Regions from separate parts of the Mesobacillus stamsii genome, predicted to be linked through region 2. Evidence: predicted binding sites of a transcription regulator. Region 2 holds the regulator's gene; each other region holds the start of a gene.
What was found. Region 2 encodes Rex, which represses fermentation and respiration genes when NADH is low (regulators of the CRP and FNR family bind a similar motif). Its sites were predicted from a motif close to TTGTGAAATATTTCACAA; they were not measured.
Positions count from the first base shown of each region.

Region 1 (5,514 bases), on a different contig from region 2:
ATGTGAACCAGTTAGGAAACCGTGGATTTTCAATCCTGGTATATGGGTCGATGGGAAAGTTTACTGGCTAGGAAATAGAACAGAAAAACTTTTGCCACAGGAAGAATTGTCGGTAAAAATCAAACAAGCTAATGTTCATTCGAGAATTGAATTTTTTGACATTTATGTAACGAATCATTCAAAAAATCAAAAAAAAGCGAAGTTGATTCTGATGCAGCTATTTGCTGATGGTGCCAAGGAACAATTCAGTTTTGTGTCGCCAAATGAAACTGCCATTTATCATTTTGTTGATAAAAAAATCTATCTTGTCAACGGACTAAATAACAACAGCTTAATGAAGCAATGTACCGTTCAGCCAATTTGGAATGTAAGCACGGAACGTCTATGGAATTCCATGGACACAGGGAGGCTAAGTTACCAGCCAATGGCGAAAGGAGCAGCAGCCAGCCTATTCTCGCTTGATTTAACAATGTACCCAAGGGAAACCCGAAAAAGCAGCTGTTGGATCATTGAAGGAACGGAAAAAAATGCTGTAGAATATTTGAATAAGCTCCTTTTAAAAAACACACTAGCAATTCCCGATGAAAAGTGATACTATAGGTAAGTCGTATGCACGAACCTAGCTTGAATAGTTTGGAGGGAAAATACATGCGTGTAAACATTACATTAGCTTGCACAGAATGCGGAGAGCGCAACTATATTTCTAAAAAAAATAAGCGTAACAACCCAGATCGTCTTGAGCTTAAGAAATACTGCTCTAGAGATAAGCGCGCGACAGTCCATCGCGAAACAAAATAAGCAGCGGGAATTTTCCCGGCTGCTTGTTTTGTTGTTTTGAATTGTCGAGTGTTGCTGCATATAGGGATCCTTTCATATAAATCTTGTAAAAGCAGATAAAAATCAAAACTTCTCCACTGGGGTTTTGAATGGTATGGTTAATACATAATGAACAAAAAATTAGCGAATATTGTCTGGGGGAAAAAGGCATGGATGCCAAAAAGAATCTTAGAAAGTCGATAATGGAAAAACTTTTAGAACTAAAACGGCCAGAATACGAGGATCAATCCTATCAGATTGCCCAACAGCTATTTCAGTCTAAAGAGTGGCTGTCAGCTAACACAGTGGCCATCACTGTGTCGAAGCCGCCAGAAGTGGATACTTTTCAAATCATCAGAAAGGGATGGGAGCAAGACAAAAGAATCGTCGTCCCGAAATGCGAACCTGAAGCACGGGGTCTTGATTTCCGGGAAGTGAAGCGTTTCTCCCAGCTTGAAACAGTTTTTTATGGACTGCTGGAGCCAATTGTTGCCGAGACAGCTTCAGTAGGTCGTGAGGAAATTGATTTGGTGGTAGTTCCGGGACTTGCGTTTTCATCCAGCGGGTATAGACTTGGATTTGGAGGAGGCTATTATGACCGATTTCTGTATAACTACCAGGGAATGACTGTTTCCTTAGCTTTCACAGAGCAACTCGTTGCTGAAGTTCCTGTAGAAAACCATGATATTCCCGTACAGAAAATTATCCATAGCAAAGGGGTACTTACAATTGGAGATTGACCAGGTGTTCATCATTGGGTTTATCGCTGTAGTTGCTTCCGTCTCTGCCTATTTTCAGCTGCTTAAACCATCTGGAGCTATTGCGGCTTTTTTGACGGGCGTTTTTATTTGGGCGGGATTTGGAATCAAGGGATTGATCCTATTGGGAGTTTTCTTCCTTACTTCCAGCCTGCTGTCCAAATATAAAAGTCATCGCAAGCAACAGCTCAGTGAATTACATCAAAAGGGAGCTGCAAGAGATTGGGCACAGGTGGCAGCGAATGGTGGTACCGCAGCACTCGCTGGTCTAGGGAATTTCCTTTTACCTGACCCCATCTGGACCATTGTCCTGGCAAGCTCCCTTGCAAGTGCCAATGGAGATACATGGGCTTCGGAGCTAGGCGTTTTAAGCAAAGTCCAGCCATTATCGGTCAAATCCTTTAAAAGAGTGCCAACAGGAACTTCAGGTGCGATTTCTGCTGTTGGAACGGCTGCAGCAGCGGTGGGATCCTTGTTGATTGCTCTCACTGCAGCTTCCTTGTTTCCGTTAGGGCCGGGCTGGACAGGGATCATTTTTCTTTTAGGTGTGGTTGGAACGATGATCGATACCTTTCTTGGAGCCTATCTTCAGGCGGAATTTGCCTGCGTTACTTGCAATCGGCTGACTGAAAAAACAATCCATTGTTCTTTGCCAACCCGTCATGTTTCTGGGATAGTAAAGCTTGATAATGATGCTGTTAATTTTCTTTCCTGTTTTACAGCAGCATTGGCGGGAATAGTATTATACATCATTTTCTAAGTACGGCTAAAAAAACCGGATGGAATGGGAATATACTGTTAATAATGATAACCTGTGTACTATGTTAACATCATGATATATTCATTGTGAAATATTGTACAATTCATTAAAAATGAGGAGGAAATACGAATGAACAATCGTGTAAATCGTGTTGTACTGGTTGGAACCGGCTTAGTTGGATCAAGCTATGCATTTGCGATGGTCAACCAGGGTGTCACTGCGGAATTAGTTCTTGTCGATCTGAATAAGGAAAAATCCGAAGGGGACGCCATGGATTTAAATCACGGAATGGCGTTCGCCCCTTCACAGACGAAAATATGGTTTGGTTCATATGCTGACTGCCAGGATGCAGACCTGGTTGTACTTTGCGCCGGTGCAAACCAAAAGCCCGGCGAAACAAGACTGGATCTGGTGGAGAAAAACACGAAGATATTTAAAAGTATTGTAGAGGAAATTATGTCCAGCGGTTTTGACGGAATTTTTCTTGTTGCGACCAACCCAGTTGATATCCTTTCCTATGCTGTCTGGAAATTCTCAGGACTTCCAAAAGAGCGGGTAATTGGTTCTGGGACCATCCTTGATACAGCCAGATTCAGATTTTTGCTTGGGGACTATTTTAAGGTAGATTCGCGTAATGTCCATGCTTATATCATCGGCGAACACGGAGATACCGAACTGCCTGTGTGGAGTCATGCGGATATTGGCGGCAAGTCCATCGCCAAAATGATCAATCAGAAACAGTACAGTCATGATGACTTGGAGGAAATCTTCACGAATGTACGGGATGCCGCCTATCATATCATCAAGCGCAAAGGGGCAACTTATTATGGAATCGCGATGGGTCTTGTCCGCTTGACGAAGGCCATCCTGCAGGATGAGAACTCTATTTTGACAGTTTCCGCCCATTTGAATGGCGAATACGGACATGATGATATCTACATTGGAGTTCCTGCAATTGTCAATCGTAATGGAATCCGGGAGATCGTGGAATTATCGCTGGAAAAAGAGGAACAGCAAAAATTTGATCATTCAGTAGAGGTTTTGAGAAAGGTCATGGACCCTGTGCTGAAAGCTTAAGGAAAGGGCTGTCTACTATGCAGCCCTTTTCTTTTATTTAAAATATCTATCTTTTTTGGAATGAAAGGATAAAAAAGTGCTATTGTTCTTAAAATAAAGGGGGAGGGATCAATATGGTAAGAAAAGTGATTTCGATTTTTATGCTTGGTCTGGCAGGATACCTTGTATTCGAGAGTCGATACAGGGTAATGAATATGCTTCTGAGAAGCCGGCTTTTGCGCCGGGTGGCAGTTGGTTCAATCATGGGGCTACCGGGCATCAGAAACAAAATGATGAATTCTTTATTTTCAGGACATTCGGAGTTCCAGTAAAAAGACCTCATAAGGTCTTTTTTTCTGTTATTACTGCCTCTTTCTACCTGGCAGGGAGGTTTTAGTTTATAATATTTTGGAGAGAAAAAAACAGAATCCTACATAGTGGGTGGATCTGGGAGGGAAAGCAGGGGAGAAATTGGCTTTTTTAGAAGAGTATTTGTTTTGGAAATTGGCAAAATTCCTGGTTGGAAAGCAGGAGTACCGTATACTTCACGTATCCGAGGATCAACAGGAATTGTGGCTGGAAAAGACCGAAAACAAGCAAACGCAGGTTGTTCGCCTGCTACAATATAATCTGGAATGGAGCAACTGGATTCAGCGCGACATTGTCTTGCTTGCTGACAATGGAGAAAAAATTCGCAGGAAGTTGGCAAAACGAGAATTAACAATCTTAAACGTTTATTTTAGTGCCTATCCACCTGTGGACGATTATGAATTTCGACTTGCCAAGCCATATCTTTCTGTAAATGGAAAGGTAACGGTGGATTCCGTTTTAATAGAAAGGTCCAATGCAATGGAAGCTTTCGAGAAACTCGGGAGCAGATACGATCTTCCATTGCGAATGGATTTTTCCAAAGAGTATTCTGAAGAGGATATCGAGACGATTAAAAAAAACACCATACAAATTGCAGCAGATAGGGCAAAAGCAGAACAATCAGTCTTTCAATATGGGAAACCTTTTTTCACTTATGTATTCATTGCGATCCAGATAGGGATGTTTCTGATCTTAGAGGCAGCGGGAGGGAGCACGGATACTTCCACCCTGATTAAGTTTGGCGCGAAATTCAATCCGCTAATCCTTGAGGGTGAATGGTGGCGCTTTTTCACGCCAGTGATCATTCATATCGGTCTGCTTCATTTGTTTATGAATACCCTGGCTTTATATTATTTAGGAACAATGGTTGAACGACTATACGGGAATGGCCGCTTTTTCGTTATTTACATTTTAGCAGGTTTCAGTGGAGTGCTGGCTAGTTTTATTTCCAGCCCGAATCTTTCGGCTGGTGCTAGCGGTGCGATTTTTGGCTGTTTTGGAGCTTTGCTGTACTTTGGTGTAGCAAAACCAAAGTTGTTTTGGCGAACTCTCGGTCTGAATACCCTTGTTGTACTCGGAATTAATCTCGCATTTGGATTTACGGTTCCGGGAATCGATAATGCTGGCCACTTAGGAGGACTGGTTGGAGGATTTGCAGCAGCAGGGATCCTCCATCTCCCAAAGAAAAGACGCATTCCACTGCAAATTTTCTTCCTAGCAGGGACGATCGTGATAATCTTTTTTTCTTTACAATATGGTTTTAGCGACAAAGCGGCTAGGGTCGATGAACGGTCGATCTTGGTGCTTGCAGAGCAGCAGGTTAACGACGAGAAATATCAACAGGCAAATGATCTGCTAACCGAGTTTGGCAAATCAGAACCACTCTCATCAGAATCGTTGTTCATGCTTTCTTTTACAGAAATTAAGCTGGAGAGGCTGGAAGAGGCGAAAACCAATCTCCTTAAAGTGATTGAAATGGAACCGGAGTTTCATGAAGCGTACTATAATCTTGCCTTGATCTTTTTACAAGAAAACAATCTGGATCAGGCCATTATCTATGCTAAAAAGGCTGTTGAGCTGAATCCGGAAAAAGAAAGCTATAAAAAGATACTTGAACAGATTGCGGATCTTAAAGACGCTGCTTGAGAATAATGCTTTCCCTAGTATTCGTCTGCGTGACAACCAGCAGATGGCTTTTATCTTTGGCAATCAAAATCAAAGGCATGGTACTGCCAATTGGGTCAATGGTAGTGC
Region 1 covers NZ_JAUSUN010000009.1:272-5,785, forward strand. The annotation lists gene J2S25_RS09105 (hypothetical protein) at 1-592, shown strand, start outside; gene rpmG (50S ribosomal protein L33) at 649-798, shown strand; gene J2S25_RS09115 (5-formyltetrahydrofolate cyclo-ligase) at 987-1,556, shown strand; gene J2S25_RS09120 (DUF92 domain-containing protein) at 1,546-2,334, shown strand; gene J2S25_RS09125 (L-lactate dehydrogenase) at 2,464-3,411, shown strand; gene yqgO (protein YqgO) at 3,525-3,722, shown strand; gene J2S25_RS09135 (rhomboid family intramembrane serine protease) at 3,862-5,406, shown strand; gene J2S25_RS09140 (hypothetical protein) at 5,390-5,514, opposite strand, start outside.
Region 1: J2S25_RS09125 (L-lactate dehydrogenase) is a predicted target of Rex. The motif match lies at 2,419-2,436, and genes of this name have one in related genera.

Region 2 (5,514 bases):
TTCCTCGATTGTGATTACGCCATCGTTGCCAACACGCTCCATTGCTTCAGCGATCAATTGGCCCACTTCTACGTCATCAGCAGAGATTGCGGCAACTTGAGCGATAGAAGCCTTCCCTTCGATTGGCTTAGAAATAGCCTTTAACTCTTCAACTGCTTTAATAACAGCTTTTTCCATCCCTTTACGGATACCCATTGGGTTCGCTCCGGCAGTTACGTTCTTAAGACCTTCGCGGATCATCGCCTGAGCAAGAACGGTTGCAGTAGTTGTACCGTCACCAGCAACATCATTTGTCTTGCTTGCTACTTCAGCTACCAGCTTAGCACCCATGTTTTCGAATGCATCTTCAAGTTCGATTTCTTTTGCGATTGTAACACCATCGTTCGTGATTAATGGTGAACCAAATTTCTTCTCAAGTACCACGTTACGTCCTTTTGGTCCAAGAGTTACTTTTACTGCATTTGCAAGAGAATCTACGCCGCGAAGCATCGCGCGGCGAGCTTCTTCACTGAATTTAATTTCTTTTGCCATGGTAGAAAAACCTCCTTAGGATTTTTATTTGTTATATGAATCTCTACACTTTTGTTTGTGTCTAGCTTTAGCGCCTAGTCCCTCGAGACGTTGGCGCTTCCGCTATTCTATTCTACTACTGCTAAAATGTCGTTTTCACGTAGGATCAGGTATTCAGTTCCCTGATACTTCACTTCTGTGCCTGCGTATTTTGAGAAGATGATGCGGTTTCCGACTTCAACTTCAAGAGCAACGCGCTCTCCGTTTTCAAGTACACGGCCAGTACCAACAGCTACGACTTTTCCTTCTTGAGGTTTTTCTTTCGCTGTGTCGGGTAAAACGATACCGCTTGCAGTTTTTTCTTCAGACTCAACAAGCTCGATAATAATACGATCTCCTAATGGCTTGATCAAGTGAAACAACCTCCTCAAATTATATGTAGATTCTTGTTTATTAGCACTCACCTTTATAGAGTGCTAACACAATTTATATAATAATGAATCTCGATTTTTTTTGCAAGCAGGAAGGATAATTTTTTTATAAAATTTTCTAAACAGCTTCTAAACCGTCTTTCTTATTCTTATGTGGGATCGCTTATATGACCGCCTGTTCCCTGGAATTTTGCTAAAAATAGTTAGAAGACAACCTGATATTTGAACTTTCCCAACACTTACTAGTAAAATGGATAGATAGCATTTCTATAATAGCTGCACATCTTCAAATAAACCGATCCTACTAGAAGGAGTTTTCATTTTGAAAAAGGAATACTGGTTCGTCATTATTGCCTATATCGTCATGCAGATTTCCAGCTTGGTCGGTGTACCGTTTGTTGTCTTTATCGGAACTGCCATGGGAAAAAGTCTGGAGGAAATGCAAACCCTCGCGATTCCATACTGGCTAGTGATCAGCTTTTCACTGACACTCTTGATCATCCTTCTAATTTTAAGGAAGGAAAGAACGAAGGACACTGATTTTCGCGACGCTTCTTCACCGGCAAGCTCGGCTGCCTGGGCATTCGGCGGGGTATTTCTTGCCTTGTTTGCCCAGTCGATTGCAGGTACTATAGAAAGCATGCTGGGAATTGAAATGGGCTCAGAGAATACTCAGCAAATCATCAAACTGATTACACAATTCCCGGTTGTCATCCTTGTCAGCTCGATTATTGGTCCAATTCTAGAGGAAATCGTCTTCCGAAAGATTATTTTTGGGAGACTGCACCAGAAAATGAACTTTTTCTTTGCCGCCTTGATCAGTTCCGTTATTTTTGCGTTGGCCCATATGGAGCCTGAACATGTGATCCTATACTCAGCTATGGGATTCACTTTTGCCTTTCTATATGTGAAAACAAAACGGATCATTGTGCCGATCATTGCCCATGTTACAATGAATACAATGGTTGTTATGCTTCAATCGGTATTTCGAGAAGACATTGAGAGAATGATAAAAGAAGCAGAAAAAATTCAAAGCTTTATTGGGGGATTTTAAGTCATGAAGCAATCGCCTATATTTTCAGGCGTTGTCTATATCTTGTTAGGCAGCTTATTTACCTATTTCGCGATCCAGAATGTCAACGAAACAGGCTGGGGGTTTTTCAGCTATTTGCTCGTAGCCCTTGCAACATTCGACTTTGGGTCCGGCATCAGAATGGTCCTGTTCCATTTCAAACTGAAGAATAACCAGAATAAAAAATAGCTCCTTCATCTGAAGGAGCTATTTTTATTCTTCCACTTCCGTTATTTCCGCGTCGGTTGGATAATGCTTCAAGAAATAAATCAACGATTGCAATTCTACTGCGAGATCAATATGATGGATTCTGATGGAAGTCGGTACATTCAGCCTTGCCGGTGTAAAGTTAAGAATTCCCTTTACATTTGCCTGCACCAATCTGTCCGTAATCGACTGTGCCACGGTGGAGGGCACCGTCAGAATTGCAACCTGAATGCCTTCCTCTATAAGAACCTTGTCAAGATCATCCATGTGATAGACTGGTACATCGCCAATCTGTGTTCCCACCTTATTCGGATCAACGTCAAAGGCAATTTTAATTTTCGTATTATTGTTTTTGGAAAAATTATAGTTCAAAAAAGCGGTGCCCAAATTTCCGACACCGATTAGACCGACCTTTGTAAGTTCATCCTGGTCCAGCGTCTTTCGAAAAAAAGTCAGCAGATAGTTTACATTATAACCGTAACCCTTTTTGCCCAAAGCCCCAAAATAGGAAAAGTCCCTTCTGATCGTCGCTGAATCTACTTTGACAGCCTCACTCAGTTCCGCAGACGAAACCCTTTGCTTGCCTGAAGAATGCAAGTTCAATAAAAATCGGTAATAGAGAGGCAAACGTTTTGCCGTTGCTTGCGGAATCTTCATTCCATCGTTGGTCATTCTCAAATCCTCCACCCTGTTTGTATTTCTATTTTATCTTCTCATCTCGCTTAAAATCACCATTTTTCCCGCCGGTTTTTTCTAAAAGATATGTCTTGCCAATCACCATGCCTTTGTCTACGGCCTTGCACATATCATAAACAGTCAGCGCGCATGCAGATGCTGCTGTTAACGCTTCCATTTCTACACCTGTGTTTCCTTTCGTTTTAACTGCTGCAGCAATTGCGAGAGTATAGTCACTCCCATTTTGCTCCCAAGCAAATGAAATGTCTATGCCTGTTAAGGGAATCGGATGGCACATAGGAATAATCTCGGAAGTCTTCTTGGCTGCCATGATGCCAGCAACCTGAGCGACCGCTAGTACGTCGCCTTTTTTTATTTTATTTTCGGTAATTCTGCCATATATATCTTCATTAACGGTAATGCTTGAATGGGCAACTGCCGTACGGACGGTCTCTGGTTTTTCACTGACATCGACCATCTTCGCTCTTCCCTCATCATTAAAATGCGTAAATTCTGCCATGCTCAAGCTCCTTTCAACCAAATAATACACTATTTTCACAAACTTGTGTGTGAACTTTGTTTCTATCCTTACATGTTAAGGCTGAATGTCTCCCCTCACAAGCAAATATTGCCGAGCCCTTTAGTTTGGGTTACACTATCCATAAGGCATTAGAGGTGAAAAAAAAAATGATTTTATTACAAGTTAATCAGCTCTCAAAATATTTTGCGGCTGATCTTATTTTAGCGAATATTAAGTTTGAAATACAGACTAATGATCGAGTTGCCCTGGTCGGCAGGAATGGTGCTGGAAAATCAACCCTGCTGAAAATCATTGCTGGCTATGAATCACATGACGGTGGAGACATCATCCGCCCGAAAGGCACATCGATCGGCTATCTTGCCCAGAATACCGGACTGGAATCCGAGAAAAGCATCTGGGAAGAGATGCTCGCTGTTTTTGACGAATTGCGCAGCATGGAAAAAGAGCTGCGGCGGCTTGAGGAGACCATGTCTGATCCTGGAATCCTTTCCAATGAAGCAGAGTATGCTAGAATTTTGAAAGATTATGACCTTTGTCAAGTTCAGTTCAAGGAGCAAGGCGGTTATCAATACGAAGCAGATATTCGTTCGGTCCTTCACGGCCTGAACTTTCAGTCTTTTGATTATTCCACAAAAATCTCCACTTTAAGCGGTGGACAGAAAACAAGGCTTGCACTCGCTAAGCTGTTATTAACGCATCCTGACATCTTGATCCTTGATGAGCCGACAAACCATCTTGACATAGATACACTTTCTTGGCTTGAACAGTATCTTCAAGGCTATGATGGGGCCATTTTGATTGTTTCTCATGATCGTTATTTTCTCGATAAGGTAGTGAACCAGGTATACGAAATCTCCCGCCATCAGCTGACGAAATTCCCAGGAAATTACAGTTCGTATTTGCATCAGAAAGCCGCAAATTACGAACGCGACCTGAAGCTTTATGAAAAACAGCAGGATGAAATCTCCAAGCTTCAGGACTTTATCCAGCGGAACCTTGCCAGGGCCTCGACAACAAAACGCGCCCAAAGTCGCCGGAAGCAGTTAGAGAAGATAGACCGAGTGGACAGGCCGTTAGCTGACGAAAAATCCGCTTCCTTCAGCTTCCAGATCGAGCGCCAGAGCGGAAATGATGTCTTGAGAGTGGACGCCCTTTCAGTTGGCTATCACAACCAGCCCGTGTCAAAGGATATTACCTTCCATCTTTCTCGCGGTGATAGTACGGCACTGGTCGGACCTAATGGTGTTGGAAAGTCGACATTGCTGAAAACCATTGTTGAAAACCTGCCATCGATCGCTGGCAGCATCCAATATGGCTCCCATGTCTCGATCGGCTATTATGACCAGGAACAGGCAGAGTTGAGTTCGAATAAACGGGTTTTAAACGAGCTATGGGACGAGCACCCGCTGAAATCCGAAAAGGAAATCCGCACCGTATTGGGCAACTTCCTGTTTTCAGGCGATGATGTGTTAAAAATCGTTTCTACCCTGAGCGGCGGTGAAAAAGCACGGTTGGCACTTGCCAAGCTGATGCTGCAAAATTCCAATTTTCTCATTCTAGATGAACCAACAAACCATCTCGATCTGGACAGCAAGGAAGTTCTAGAGAATGCTTTGATTGATTATCCGGGCACCATCCTGTTTGTTTCCCATGACCGTTATTTTATAAACAGGATCGCCACAAAGGTTCTGGAGCTGAACCGCAGTGGGGCAACAGAATATTTAGGTGATTATGATTACTACGTCGAAAAGAAATTAGATCAGGAAGAACTGAAGGCACTTGCCAGACAGGCTGCAATAGCGGCTGGCAAGGTTACCGAATCAGTCAAACAGGACAAAACCTCCTACGAACAGGATAAAGAGGCAAAGAAGCTGGAACGTCAGCGCAAGCGGCGTATGGAAGAAGTCGAAGCGCTGATTGACAAGCTCGAGACAGAGGCCGCCGAATACGAAGAATTGCTTTGTGACCCAAACATCTTCCAAGATCACGAAAAAGCAGCAGAAATCCACTCCAAAATCGAAAGCCTGAAAGAAAAAATCGACGAGCTGATGGAAGAATGGACAGAATTGGCATAGAAA
Region 2 covers NZ_JAUSUN010000025.1:3,359-8,872, reverse strand. The annotation lists gene groL (chaperonin GroEL) at 1-531, opposite strand, end outside; gene groES (co-chaperone GroES) at 639-923, opposite strand; gene J2S25_RS16010 (CPBP family intramembrane glutamic endopeptidase) at 1,264-1,995, shown strand; gene J2S25_RS16005 (YdiK family protein) at 1,999-2,202, shown strand; gene J2S25_RS16000 (redox-sensing transcriptional repressor Rex) at 2,227-2,892, opposite strand; gene moaC (cyclic pyranopterin monophosphate synthase MoaC) at 2,921-3,415, opposite strand; gene J2S25_RS15990 (ABC-F family ATP-binding cassette domain-containing protein) at 3,583-5,511, shown strand.

Region 3 (5,514 bases), on a different contig from region 2:
AGAGATACCCTTATAGAGGAGAAAACGCCCGCATAAGGGTATCATTTCGCCAGAGAGATGCCCTTATAGAGAAGGAAATGCCGGCATAAGGGTATCATTCCGCCAGAGAGATGCCCTTATCGAGGAGGAAATGCCCGCATAAGGGTATCATTCCGCTTAAATTGCACCGGAAATGAAGATAATTGCCCGCTCAAATTAGATAATGGAGCAAGAAATCGGGATAATTGCATAAACCTCCTTATTTTGGAAAAATGGCGCTGCATAATAGTGGCTGTAAATTGACACGATAACGGAAAAAGGGGGGATCTGTCTTGCCAAAGCGTTCATACCTGTTACTTTTTCCAGTCTTGCTGCTCCTTGCTGCCTTCCAGCCACAAAAGCTGCAGCATCCGCCGATACCGCGTGAAGATCCCCATACTGAAAAAATCGCCATTGTGCTAACGGAGCAGCCGGTGGAGGAACAGCACGTCAAAAAGGAACTGGAAAAGTTCAAAAATACAAAACTTCGACATGTGTTCACACAGGCAATCAATGGCTATTCGGTTCAAGGGCCAGCTTCGGAGCTGAAGCAGCTGGAGGAAACGCAAGCAGTACTATTTGTGTCCGAAGTCCATACATACAAAGTGGAGAATGCGGGACATCTCCAGCCGAAGCGCTATCAGTCCAGTTCAAGCTTCATTGATAACTTTGAACTGATCGGAACAGAAGCGGTTCACGGCCTGCTTGATGAAAAAGGGAACCACCTGACGGGGAAGGGAATTACTGTTGGAGTGATTGACACGGGAATCGATTACGAGCACCAAGACTTAAGGAGAAGTTATGCCGGTGGTCACGACCTCGTGGATGGCGATAACGATCCGATGGAAACGAATGGTTTCGGATTCAAGAACACTCTTCATGGCACGCATGTGGCTGGCGTGATTGCGGCGAACGGAAGGATGAGGGGGATGGCGCCCGAGGCAAAAATAGTAGCCTACAGAGCGCTCGGACCAGGCGGAAGCGGAACGACCGAGCAGGTGCTTGCAGCGATTGATGAAGCAATCAACGATCAGGTGGACATACTGAACCTTTCGCTAGGCAATGATGTCAATGGTCCAGACTTGCCGATCAGCCTCGCCATAAACAAAGCGGTGGACTCGGGAATTGTCGCAGTCACTTCTTCGGGAAATTCAGGGCCAAATCGCTGGACAGTCGGATCGCCGGGAACCGCCTCGAAAGCAATCTCCGTTGGTGCTTCCACACCCCCGATGCAGATCCCCTACATCGACAGTCCAGGAACGATGGGAAAAATCAGACTTGAGTTGCTACAAGGTTCGGATAATTGGAGAATTACCCAGAGTGAGCACCTCGTGTTTGCCGGACTCGGCAGAAAATCAGACATGACGGACGTTCAAGGCAAACTCGTTCTAGTCGAGCGAGGCACGTTAACTTTTACCGAAAAAGCGAAGAATGCCCTCGAAGCTGGCGCGATTGGCGTGATGATCTACAACAATACAAATGGTACTTTTTTCGGCAACCTGGAAGAAACGATGCCGATCCCAGTTGCCGCAATCAGCAAAGAAGCGGGTTTGGCTTTGAAGCAGCAGCTGAAAAACAAGTCGATGCTGATCCGCATCCATTTAATAGAAGAAACAGATATCCTTGCAGACTTCAGTTCCCGCGGTCCAGTAACATCCACATGGGAAATCAAGCCGGATATCGTGGCGCCCGGGGTTGCGATCAACAGCACCATTCCCGGAGGCTATTTGTCGCTCCAGGGAACGAGCATGGCTGCGCCCCATATTGCCGGGGCAGCAGCGCTCATCAAGCAGGCGCACCCCGATTGGACTCCTGCTGAAATCAAGGCGGCAATCATGAACACTGCCAAGGACATCAAGGATCATTCTGAAAAATCATACCGGACTTTTGAACAAGGGGCAGGCCGGATCCAAACAGAAGCGGCAATTGAGACCGACAGCCTGGTCATTCCCGGCTCGCTGCAATTTGGCCAATTCCAGCTGAGCGATAACCTGCATCGCCACAGCGCTAAATTAACAGTGAAAAATACCGGATCCTCGCGAAATTCCTATGCCTTCTCCATTCCGAAAATGCAAAAAGGAATCGAATGGGAGCTGCCGCTGAGCTTTTCGCTCAAACCAGGTGAAAGCAAAGAAGTCGAGCTGGCGATGAAGGTCACTCCTGAGTTGCTGGATGACAAAGTCAAGGACGGCACCCTAGTGCTGGATGACGGTACACATCCGATCCGCATTCCATATTTGTATGTCCTCGAGGAACCAGATTACCCGCGGGTGATGGGCTTCGGTTTCGCTCCGGCCGACACAGGGAACGGTTACCGGTACGAAGTATATCTCCCCGGTGGAGCGGATGAATTTGGAATTGCCCTTTTTGATCCCGACCATTTTCGTTTTCTCGGATTTCTTGATTGGGGAAGGGAGCTAAAAAAGGGGATGGTCACGAAAGAGCTCCCGCTGGAAAAATTACCAGAGGATGGCGTGTATTTGGCAAAGGTATATGCGAAGAAAGCTGGCCGCGAAAACATGATCGAAACGATGCTCTATATTGACAAAGCTTCTTTTGAAAATCGGCCCAGAAAAAGATAAAACACTATGCTGAGCATGGTGTTTTTCTGGTATAATACTATATACTGAAATGGCGTTCTCCGTGAACACTTTGTGAATTTTTTCACCCTAATTGATTGACATTGATATATGCCTATTGTATGCTTACAAAGGGCATAAATGAGAAGGTTTTCAATGTTGATATGCAAGCTTTTTATGTTAAAAATATTGTTTACTAGTCACTAACAAATCTCCTTAAAGTTCCATTCTCAAAAGTGAGGATGCGTTTTTTATGCGCCACCCTTTTCAAGCGATGGCACTCATGTCCGCTATTCTATCGCAATTGGTAGGCTCCATTTTAATTGGCATATTTTCCGGAAGATGGCTGGACCGAACCTTTGGTACAGAACCGCTTTTTTTACTACTCGGAGTGCTGATTGGACTTTCGGCAGGGGTGTTTGCCATGCTTCGCCTCATCCAACACTTCTTTTCGGGAGACTAACAATTAATGGAAATCAAGGACTTGTTTACTCGCCAGCGCAAATACATACTTACTTTGTTGGCTGTCTATGTTCTTGGGTATGGCTTTACAAGCAATCAATCCGTTTTTGCAGGATTGATTTTCGGTACAAGTCTGAGCCTGTTTAATATATGGCTGCTTGCGAGGAAAATGAACAGCTTCGGGGATTCGGTGGTACAGGGGAAAAAGGTCCGTTCGCTCGGCTCAATGTCGAGGCTTGCGACCGGTGCGCTTGCTGTAATCGTCGCAATGGAATACCCGGATCGCATTAACCTTGTATTTACGGTTTTGGGATTAATGACAGCCTATATTGTCATTATGATAGATTTTTTTGTCCAGTCTTATCAATCACGTAACTAGCGGGGAAGAGAGGTGAATAATTGATGCATCATGAAGCTCCATTAATAGACATATTTGGGCTTACTTTTAACTTAGCAAATATGCTGATGATTACAGTAGCAAGCGCGATCGTACTCATCATTGCTGTTCTTTCCACTCGCAGGCTTGCGATGAAACCGACAGGAATCCAGAACTTCATGGAATGGATTATGGATTTCGTCAAGGGAATCATCAACAGCACGATGGACTGGAAGGACGGGGGAAGGTTCCATGTACTAGGCATTACATTGCTAATGTATGTGTTTGTTGCCAATATGCTTGGACTGCCGTTCTCTGTGTCTTACAACGGAGAGCTATGGTGGAAATCTCCGACAGCTGATCCAGTCATCACACTGACACTTGCAGTCATGGTGGTAGGTCTTTCCCATTACTATGCCGTCAAGCTGAAAGGCACTGCCGAATACGGCAAAGAATTCTTTAAGCCGTTTTGGTTCATGTTTCCGATTAAGATTATTGAAGAGTTTGCAAATACGCTCACGCTCGGTCTTCGTCTTTACGGCAACATTTACGCGGGTGAAATCCTGCTGGGACTGCTTGCAGCCAGCCTCGCAACCGGAGTTGGCGGACACTTGGCCGCAGCACTGCCGATGCTTGTATGGCAAGGTTTCTCCGTTTTCGTAGGCGCCATCCAGGCGTTTATCTTCACCATGTTAACAATGGTTTATCTCTCTCATAAAGTGAGCAATGACCATTAATATAAACTGTTCATTTAATGGACAAAACAATAAAAACATTTTTTCATATATTAAAGGAGGAAATTTATAATGGGTCTTATAGCAGCAGCAATCGCAATCGGTTTAGCAGCACTAGGTGCAGGTATTGGTAACGGTTTGATCGTATCACGTACAGTAGAAGGAATTGCCCGTCAGCCAGAAGCTCGCGGTATGCTTCAAACTACTATGTTCATCGGGGTTGCGTTAGTTGAAGCGATTCCTATCATCGCGGTCGTTATCGCGTTCATGGTTATTGGTGGTTAATACATTATAAGAATGTAAGATGGCGAAGATCATTCCGCGCGAACCTTCGCCATTCTACTATGTAGACTTTTGGCACCATTTAACCTGAAAAATCGAAATGCAAGCAATCGTATAAAAAAAAGGCAAGCCCGGAGTTTGAAACTTGGCAGCCTTATGCGTCGGCTTTTAGCTGAAATAACGCATGTTGGACCTTTAACCACGGTACAACGTTTGAAGGGAGTGAATCGAGGGTGTTAACAATGAATTTTGTATTGGGAGCGGCAACCGGCCTTAACACAGGCGATATTTTGTTCCAGCTTGTTATGTTCCTTATTTTGTTAGCATTGCTTAAGAAGTTCGCTTGGGGTCCGTTGATGGGCATCATGAAGGAACGGGAAGAGCATATTGCTGGCGAAATCGGGACTGCAGAGAAAACACGTGCGGAAGCACAGAAACTTTTGCAAGAACAGCGTGACATGCTGAAGCAGGCACGCACAGAAGCACAGGGCTTAATTGAAAATGCAAAGAAACAGGGCGATCTTCAGCGCGAGGAAATCATCACACTGGCACGCACTGAATCGGAAAGAATCAAGGTATCTGCGAAGCTTGAAATCGAGCAGCAGAAGGAGCAGGCTGTTGCGGCAATCCGCGAGCAAGTTGCTTCCCTTTCTGTCTTGATCGCTTCTAAAGTAATCGAGAAAGAAATCTCGGAAGCAGACCAGGAAAAACTCATCAATGAATACATTCAAGAGGCGGGGAATGCCCGATGAGCAACACGACTGTAGCAAAGCGTTATGCCCTGGCACTTTTTCAACTCGCTTCTGAAAAGCAGTCTCTTCCACAGGTGGAAGAAGAACTGCGCACAGTAAAAGAAGTGGCTGTGAACAATCCGCAGTTGACTGCGTTTTTAAAATCTCCGAAGCTTCCGAATGAGAAGAAGAAAGAGGTTTTAAAGACTGCTTTTGGATCAGTGAGCACCTATGTCCTAAATACTCTGATGATCTTGGTTGACCGCCACCGTGCCGACCAGATCGCAGACGTTGCTGACCAGTTTATCGCCCTTGCCAATGAGGCAAAGGGC
Region 3 covers NZ_JAUSUN010000010.1:64,399-69,912, reverse strand. The annotation lists gene J2S25_RS10205 (S8 family serine peptidase) at 312-2,600, shown strand; gene J2S25_RS10200 (AtpZ/AtpI family protein) at 2,851-3,060, shown strand; gene J2S25_RS10195 (ATP synthase subunit I) at 3,067-3,438, shown strand; gene atpB (F0F1 ATP synthase subunit A) at 3,462-4,172, shown strand; gene atpE (F0F1 ATP synthase subunit C) at 4,242-4,454, shown strand; gene J2S25_RS10180 (F0F1 ATP synthase subunit B) at 4,694-5,203, shown strand; gene J2S25_RS10175 (F0F1 ATP synthase subunit delta) at 5,200-5,514, shown strand, end outside.
Region 3: J2S25_RS10200 (AtpZ/AtpI family protein) is a predicted target of Rex. The motif match lies at 2,671-2,688, and genes of this name have one in related genera.

Region 4 (5,514 bases), on a different contig from region 2:
ATCTCACCCCATCTTATCAGTCTCCATCATCTTATCATACTTTTCTGATATTTTGGTTCACGAAATTAAGAAAAAACAACAGGATGGCCTGTTGTTTTAATGGAGTCAAAGTTTATATTTCGGTTATTATCTTTATTTTGTTTTCCCAATTGCAACTTTCCATGTTTCCGGGCCCTCTTCGAGATACTCCCATGAAAAAGCTTCGGGGCGCTCCATCATGAACTGGTACTGAAGTGGCTTTGGGTCGTGATCATTGACGATTTGCATGAATTCTCCCGGCTTAAGTGAATCAAAGTTTTGGAATATAATAGGGTGTTTTTCTCTTGGTGCATAATCTGGAACATTGATAATTGCATGAAAAGTCATTTCCATCTCTCCTTCGAATCTGTTTTTCCTTTACCTTTTCATTATAGGACTGCATCGCAACTCAAGTAGTGAGCGCAGTCACAGTTTTCCTATGACATCCCTCATTGCTAACTACCTGGCTTCCAACAGAAAAATATCTCTATTTATAAAGGAACTACGGGCATGAACAAGAATTATTTTAGTAGGGAGGGATCTACATGAAAGAACTGGTTGGAAGCTGTAATGAATGCGGAAAAGAAATTTATTGCCTGGAAGGCTTTTTAAATGGCGTATCTGATCATGGTAAATTGCTTTGTTTTGAATGTGAAAAAAATACCCAAGAAGACTCATAGTCGGAAATGCATATGTTTTTGTTTGTCAGAACCGTCGATTGCTGACTTCATTGGGCGGAGCGCGATTAAGCTAAGAAACCGCAAAGCCTTTTTGCTTTGCGGTTTCTTAGTTTATTCTTCTTCCACTGCCAGGTCTTTAACCGGGAGCTTTTCTTCTTCTTTGTGGGTTACTTTTCGCAGATTGAAAAGTGCCTTTATGCTGAATACTGCCAGGGCTGCTACACCTATCAAAAAAATCGTGTCAGGAATGGCCCTTAAGGTCAGCAGCATTTGAACGGTATCCTGCTGCAGGAATGCTGCTGAACGGGAAGCTGCGTATCCATTAAAGAAAGCTTCTTTTAGCTGAAGATAGCCAACCGGCAGCAAGGAAAAGAATACCATTCCTGCCAAACCAACGTTCAGCATGATGACGATGAATTTCACCCAATTATCATTCCATTTTTCCGGTTTGACGATATTGCGTAAAGAGTAGATCAATACTGCTCCAGCAAACATGCCATATACGCCCATCATGGAAGCGTGGCCGTGCGCTGGAGTAAGGAACTGTCCGTGTTCAAAGAAGCTTACAGCCGGCAGGTTGATCAGGAAGCCAAGTACTCCTGCACCAACTAGATTCCATATTGCTACGGAAATCAAGAACCAGAACGTGCCTTTGTAAGGGAAATCCACGCCGCCGTCACGCATCATTTTATACTGGTCATATGCCTCTAAGATCAACAAAGTCAATGGAATAACTTCAAGTGCTGAAAAGACTGCACCCAAAGCAATCCATACTTCAGCTGATCCGTTGTAATAATAGTGATGCCCGATCCCGATGACACCTGCTCCCATCAACAAAATCAATTGGAAGTATAATGCTCTTACAGTCGATTTCTTTGTTACAAGCTTCATTTGCACCATTAGGAAACCGATCACTACGACTGCGAAAACTTCGAAAATACCTTCTACCCATAAGTGGATGATCCACCAGCGCCAGTAATCGGCAAAAGTATAGTGTGTTCCTGGATTGATCATGAAGGCAAAAAAGTAAAATGCTGGGACAGCAATTGCTGAATAAAATAATAGGTGAATCAATCCACCTTTGTCAGACTCCCGCTTCAATCCACTTCTGATGCCTCGAAATACGATGAATAACCAAATCAGCATTCCAAGAGCGAGGATGAATTGCCAGATACGGCCAAGTTCGAGATACTCCCAGCCCTGATGCCCAAGCAGGAACCAATTGTTGCCAAGGTAACCATTGGCACCAAGCCATTGACCAATCATGCTGCCAGCGACGAGGACGACTAAAGCCCAAAACAGAACATCTACCAGCAATCCCTGACGCTTCGGCTCACTACCTCCAACTAGCGGTGCCAAGAAAATTCCCATTCCAAGCCAGGCTGTCGCAATCCAGAAGATAGCAAGCTGCAAGTGAAACCCCTTCGTAATGTTAAATGGCAGAATGTCATGGATCCATTTTAAGCCGAAGAAACTATCAGGTTCGATATAATAGTGTGCCAATAATGCTCCAAACATGGACTGGACAAAGAACAAAACAGATACGATTGCAAAGTATTTGGCTGTTTTCCTTTGCGAAGAAGTCAGCGGCAGCTTCTTCAAATCGATAGTAGGGAAATTCCCCTCCGTGTAAGCTTCCTTCATACCAAGATGATAGCGATAGAATACAAATAGGATCAAGCCTACAAAGAAAATTAATAAGGTTACGCTTGCACCACTCCACCAGACGGCCGAGAATGACATTGTGTTTCCTGCATCTTCATAATATGGCCAGTTATTTGTATAAGTGATGGTATCATCAGGTCTTTGTGTACTTGATAACCACGCTGTCCAGAAGAAGAAATCAGAAATCTGCTCCATCTGGTCACCCTTTGCTACCCAAGCGCGCTCGCCATCCGGCATATGTTTTTCCTGGATCAAGCCTGCCTTAAGTCCCCAATCGTCCCCTTTTGTAAAAATAATATGGTAAAACTCCCTAACCTTTTGATGCCCGAACACTTGCGCGTCCGTCAACACCAGATGATCCTTTTCCGAATCATAACGGTTCTCTCGCATTTCTTTCTTGACTCGTTCCCGAACGATCGACTGATCATCTTTATTCAAATCATGGAAGTCTTTCTGATATTTTTCCTGAGATCTGAAATTCTGCATCGCTTCTGTGTATATCTTAAGTGCTTCTGCCGTATAGTCTGGGCCCATATATGACCCATGTCCCAACACGGTGCCATAATCCATCAGGCCATATTTCTGGAATACCGCCTGGCCTCCGACAATGCTATCTTTCGTGAAAATGACATCGCCATTTTCACTCGTGACTTCAAGCGGCCTTGGAGCCATTTCTTTAAAAATCCAGTATCCCCCTGTCAGGAGTACTGTAAAGCTTACTAATAAAGTAAATATGAGTACAGATTTCAGCAGTGAGTTTCTATTTTTCTTGACTACTGCTTTTGTGGATGTTCCACGTTGGATCTCCATCTTCCCTGCATCCCCTTCCTAATTTGGTTTACAAACTAAGCATAAAGCGAAAGGAAGATAGTGTTTGTGAACTACCTCATGCTGTAGGTGTGATATTTCACACAGCAGTGAGAATTATTTTCATCAAAACTTCAAATGATGATTTAGGTCACTTTGCGCTCCCTGTGCAGTTGATAAATTCTAATAGTAGAAACATAAACCGAAATAAGGAGCAGATCGATATGCATCTATCACAGATCAGGCAGCAATTAAAGACAGTTCCAATTTTCAAGGAATTGTCTCTTGAGGATCTTGATCCGATTGTAGAAATTGCCCAGCCACGATTTTTTAAAAATAAAATGTATGCGTTCATGCAGGGCGACCCGCTTGACCGCGTGTTCTTCATTCATACAGGAAAGGTGAAAATTTATAAAACGGATTCATCTGGCAGGGAACAAATTGTTTCCGTTTTGGAGGCTGGGGAAATGTTCCCTCATGCCGGTTTCTTTAGAAAAGGCCAGTATCCAGCACATGCAGAAATGATGGAAGACACACAGATGATTGTTATCCCAATTTCAAAGTTCGAAAAAATTCTTGTGTCCTATCCAGAGCTTTCCATCAAGTTATTCAGGGTTCTCGGCGAAAAAATCATTGATTTGCAAGCTCGTCTGGAAGAACAAATTCTTCATAATACGTACGAGCAAATCATTATGCTACTGCTGAGACTATGCAAAACAAATGGCGAAAGACTGGAATATGGCTATAAATTGACCACCCATTTCACAAATAAAGAATTTGCCAATATGATTGGTACCTCGCGGGAAACGGTCAGCAGGACGATCACTTACTTAAAGAAGAAGGAATGTATAAGTCTTGACTTGGATGGCACCTACCTGATCGACCATGAAAAATTGCATCAAGAGTTATTTTGAAAACCAAAAAATCTCTCATAAAGTGATTCGCATCACGGAAGCAAGTATTGAAAATGGTTATCATTTAACTATGCCGAATATCGTAACGAGGAGGTCAATCCAATGGAACATAAAACGATCGAACTAGATGTAAGAGAAGAAATCAATAACAAACTGGAGCCTTTCCAGAAAATTATGGAGGCGATCGCAGAGTTGCACTTGAATGATGTGCTTGTGCTTCATGCCCCATTCAAACCTGTTCCCCTCTATGGAGTTTTAAAGGCAAAAGGGTTTGATCACGAAGCTGAAAAGATCGAAGCAAAGCATTATAAAATCGTTTTTACCAAAACGGGAGGGAAATAAGATGATTCTCGATAATAGAGGTCTGGAGCCTCCACAGCCTATGATCCGTACGCTCGCTGCCCTAGATGAGCTCCCTGAGGGACAGACACTGACGATCCTTAATGACCGAAGACCGATGTTTTTGTTCGAACAACTGGATGAACGGGGTTATTTGTACTTAACAGAACAACAGAATGATGGAAGTTATCGTGTGACGATTTCCCGAAAAGCGGGGTGATAGAAATGGTTCAGCAAAGCAGTGGCAACGAGACTAATAGTAAGCTTCCTTTTTCCTTCATCCTCTTTAGTATGGTTGCATTGATTTCTTCCCAGGTGCTGATCCTGCTGAACGGTGACATGCTGATAACAGGCACATTCCGTTTGCCCGCCATTTGGTCTGCTGCCCATTTATTTGTCCTTGGATGGGCCTTGATGGTTGCAATGGGCGCGATGTACCAGCTCGTTCCTGTCGCTTTCCTGACGACTATCTGGAGCGAAAAATTTGGATTTTGGCAATTTGCCGTTACAGCTTTGGGAATCGTGACGTTTGCAACGGCACTTTATCTTCATCCGCAGGATGCTCTTATTCCTGGAATGATAACATTGACAGGCATCCTGATGTTTCTTGTGCAAATGTTCATGACGCTGCGAAGCCAAGCAAAACCAAATATTCTCACATTGTTTGTCGGCAGCGCCTTATTTTCCCTCCTGCTGACCATAACATTGGGGATTACACTGGTAATCAGCATGAAAACCGGTTTTGCATCAGAATATTATCAAGCCTTTTTTAAAACGCATATTCTCCTTGGCACTGTCGGATGGTTCTCATTGCTGATTTTTGGCTTCTCTTATAAAATGGTTCCGATGTTTTCATTGGCTCACGGATTTACGATGAAGCCAGCAGTTTATGTATACATCTTTTACTTAACCGGAGTCATCTTGATGGTTGCGTCCTTCTTTACAGGCACTCACTTACTGGAAATCCTCGGAACTTTTATGTTGCTTGCTGGATTTTTGACTTTCACCTGGCATGTGAAAAAAATGATCGATAAACGCGTAAAAAGGAAGCTAGATCGCCCATTCATGTTCGCTTTATTTGCAATTAGCTG
Region 4 covers NZ_JAUSUN010000001.1:211,341-216,854, forward strand. The annotation lists gene J2S25_RS01125 (DUF2249 domain-containing protein) at 133-366, opposite strand; gene J2S25_RS01130 (hypothetical protein) at 564-698, shown strand; gene J2S25_RS01135 (nitric-oxide reductase large subunit) at 810-3,173, opposite strand; gene J2S25_RS01140 (Crp/Fnr family transcriptional regulator) at 3,395-4,084, shown strand; gene J2S25_RS01145 (DUF2249 domain-containing protein) at 4,187-4,426, shown strand; gene J2S25_RS01150 (DUF2249 domain-containing protein) at 4,428-4,643, shown strand; gene J2S25_RS01155 (hypothetical protein) at 4,649-5,514, shown strand, end outside.
Region 4: J2S25_RS01135 (nitric-oxide reductase large subunit) is a predicted target of Rex. The motif match lies at 3,259-3,276, and genes of this name have one in related genera.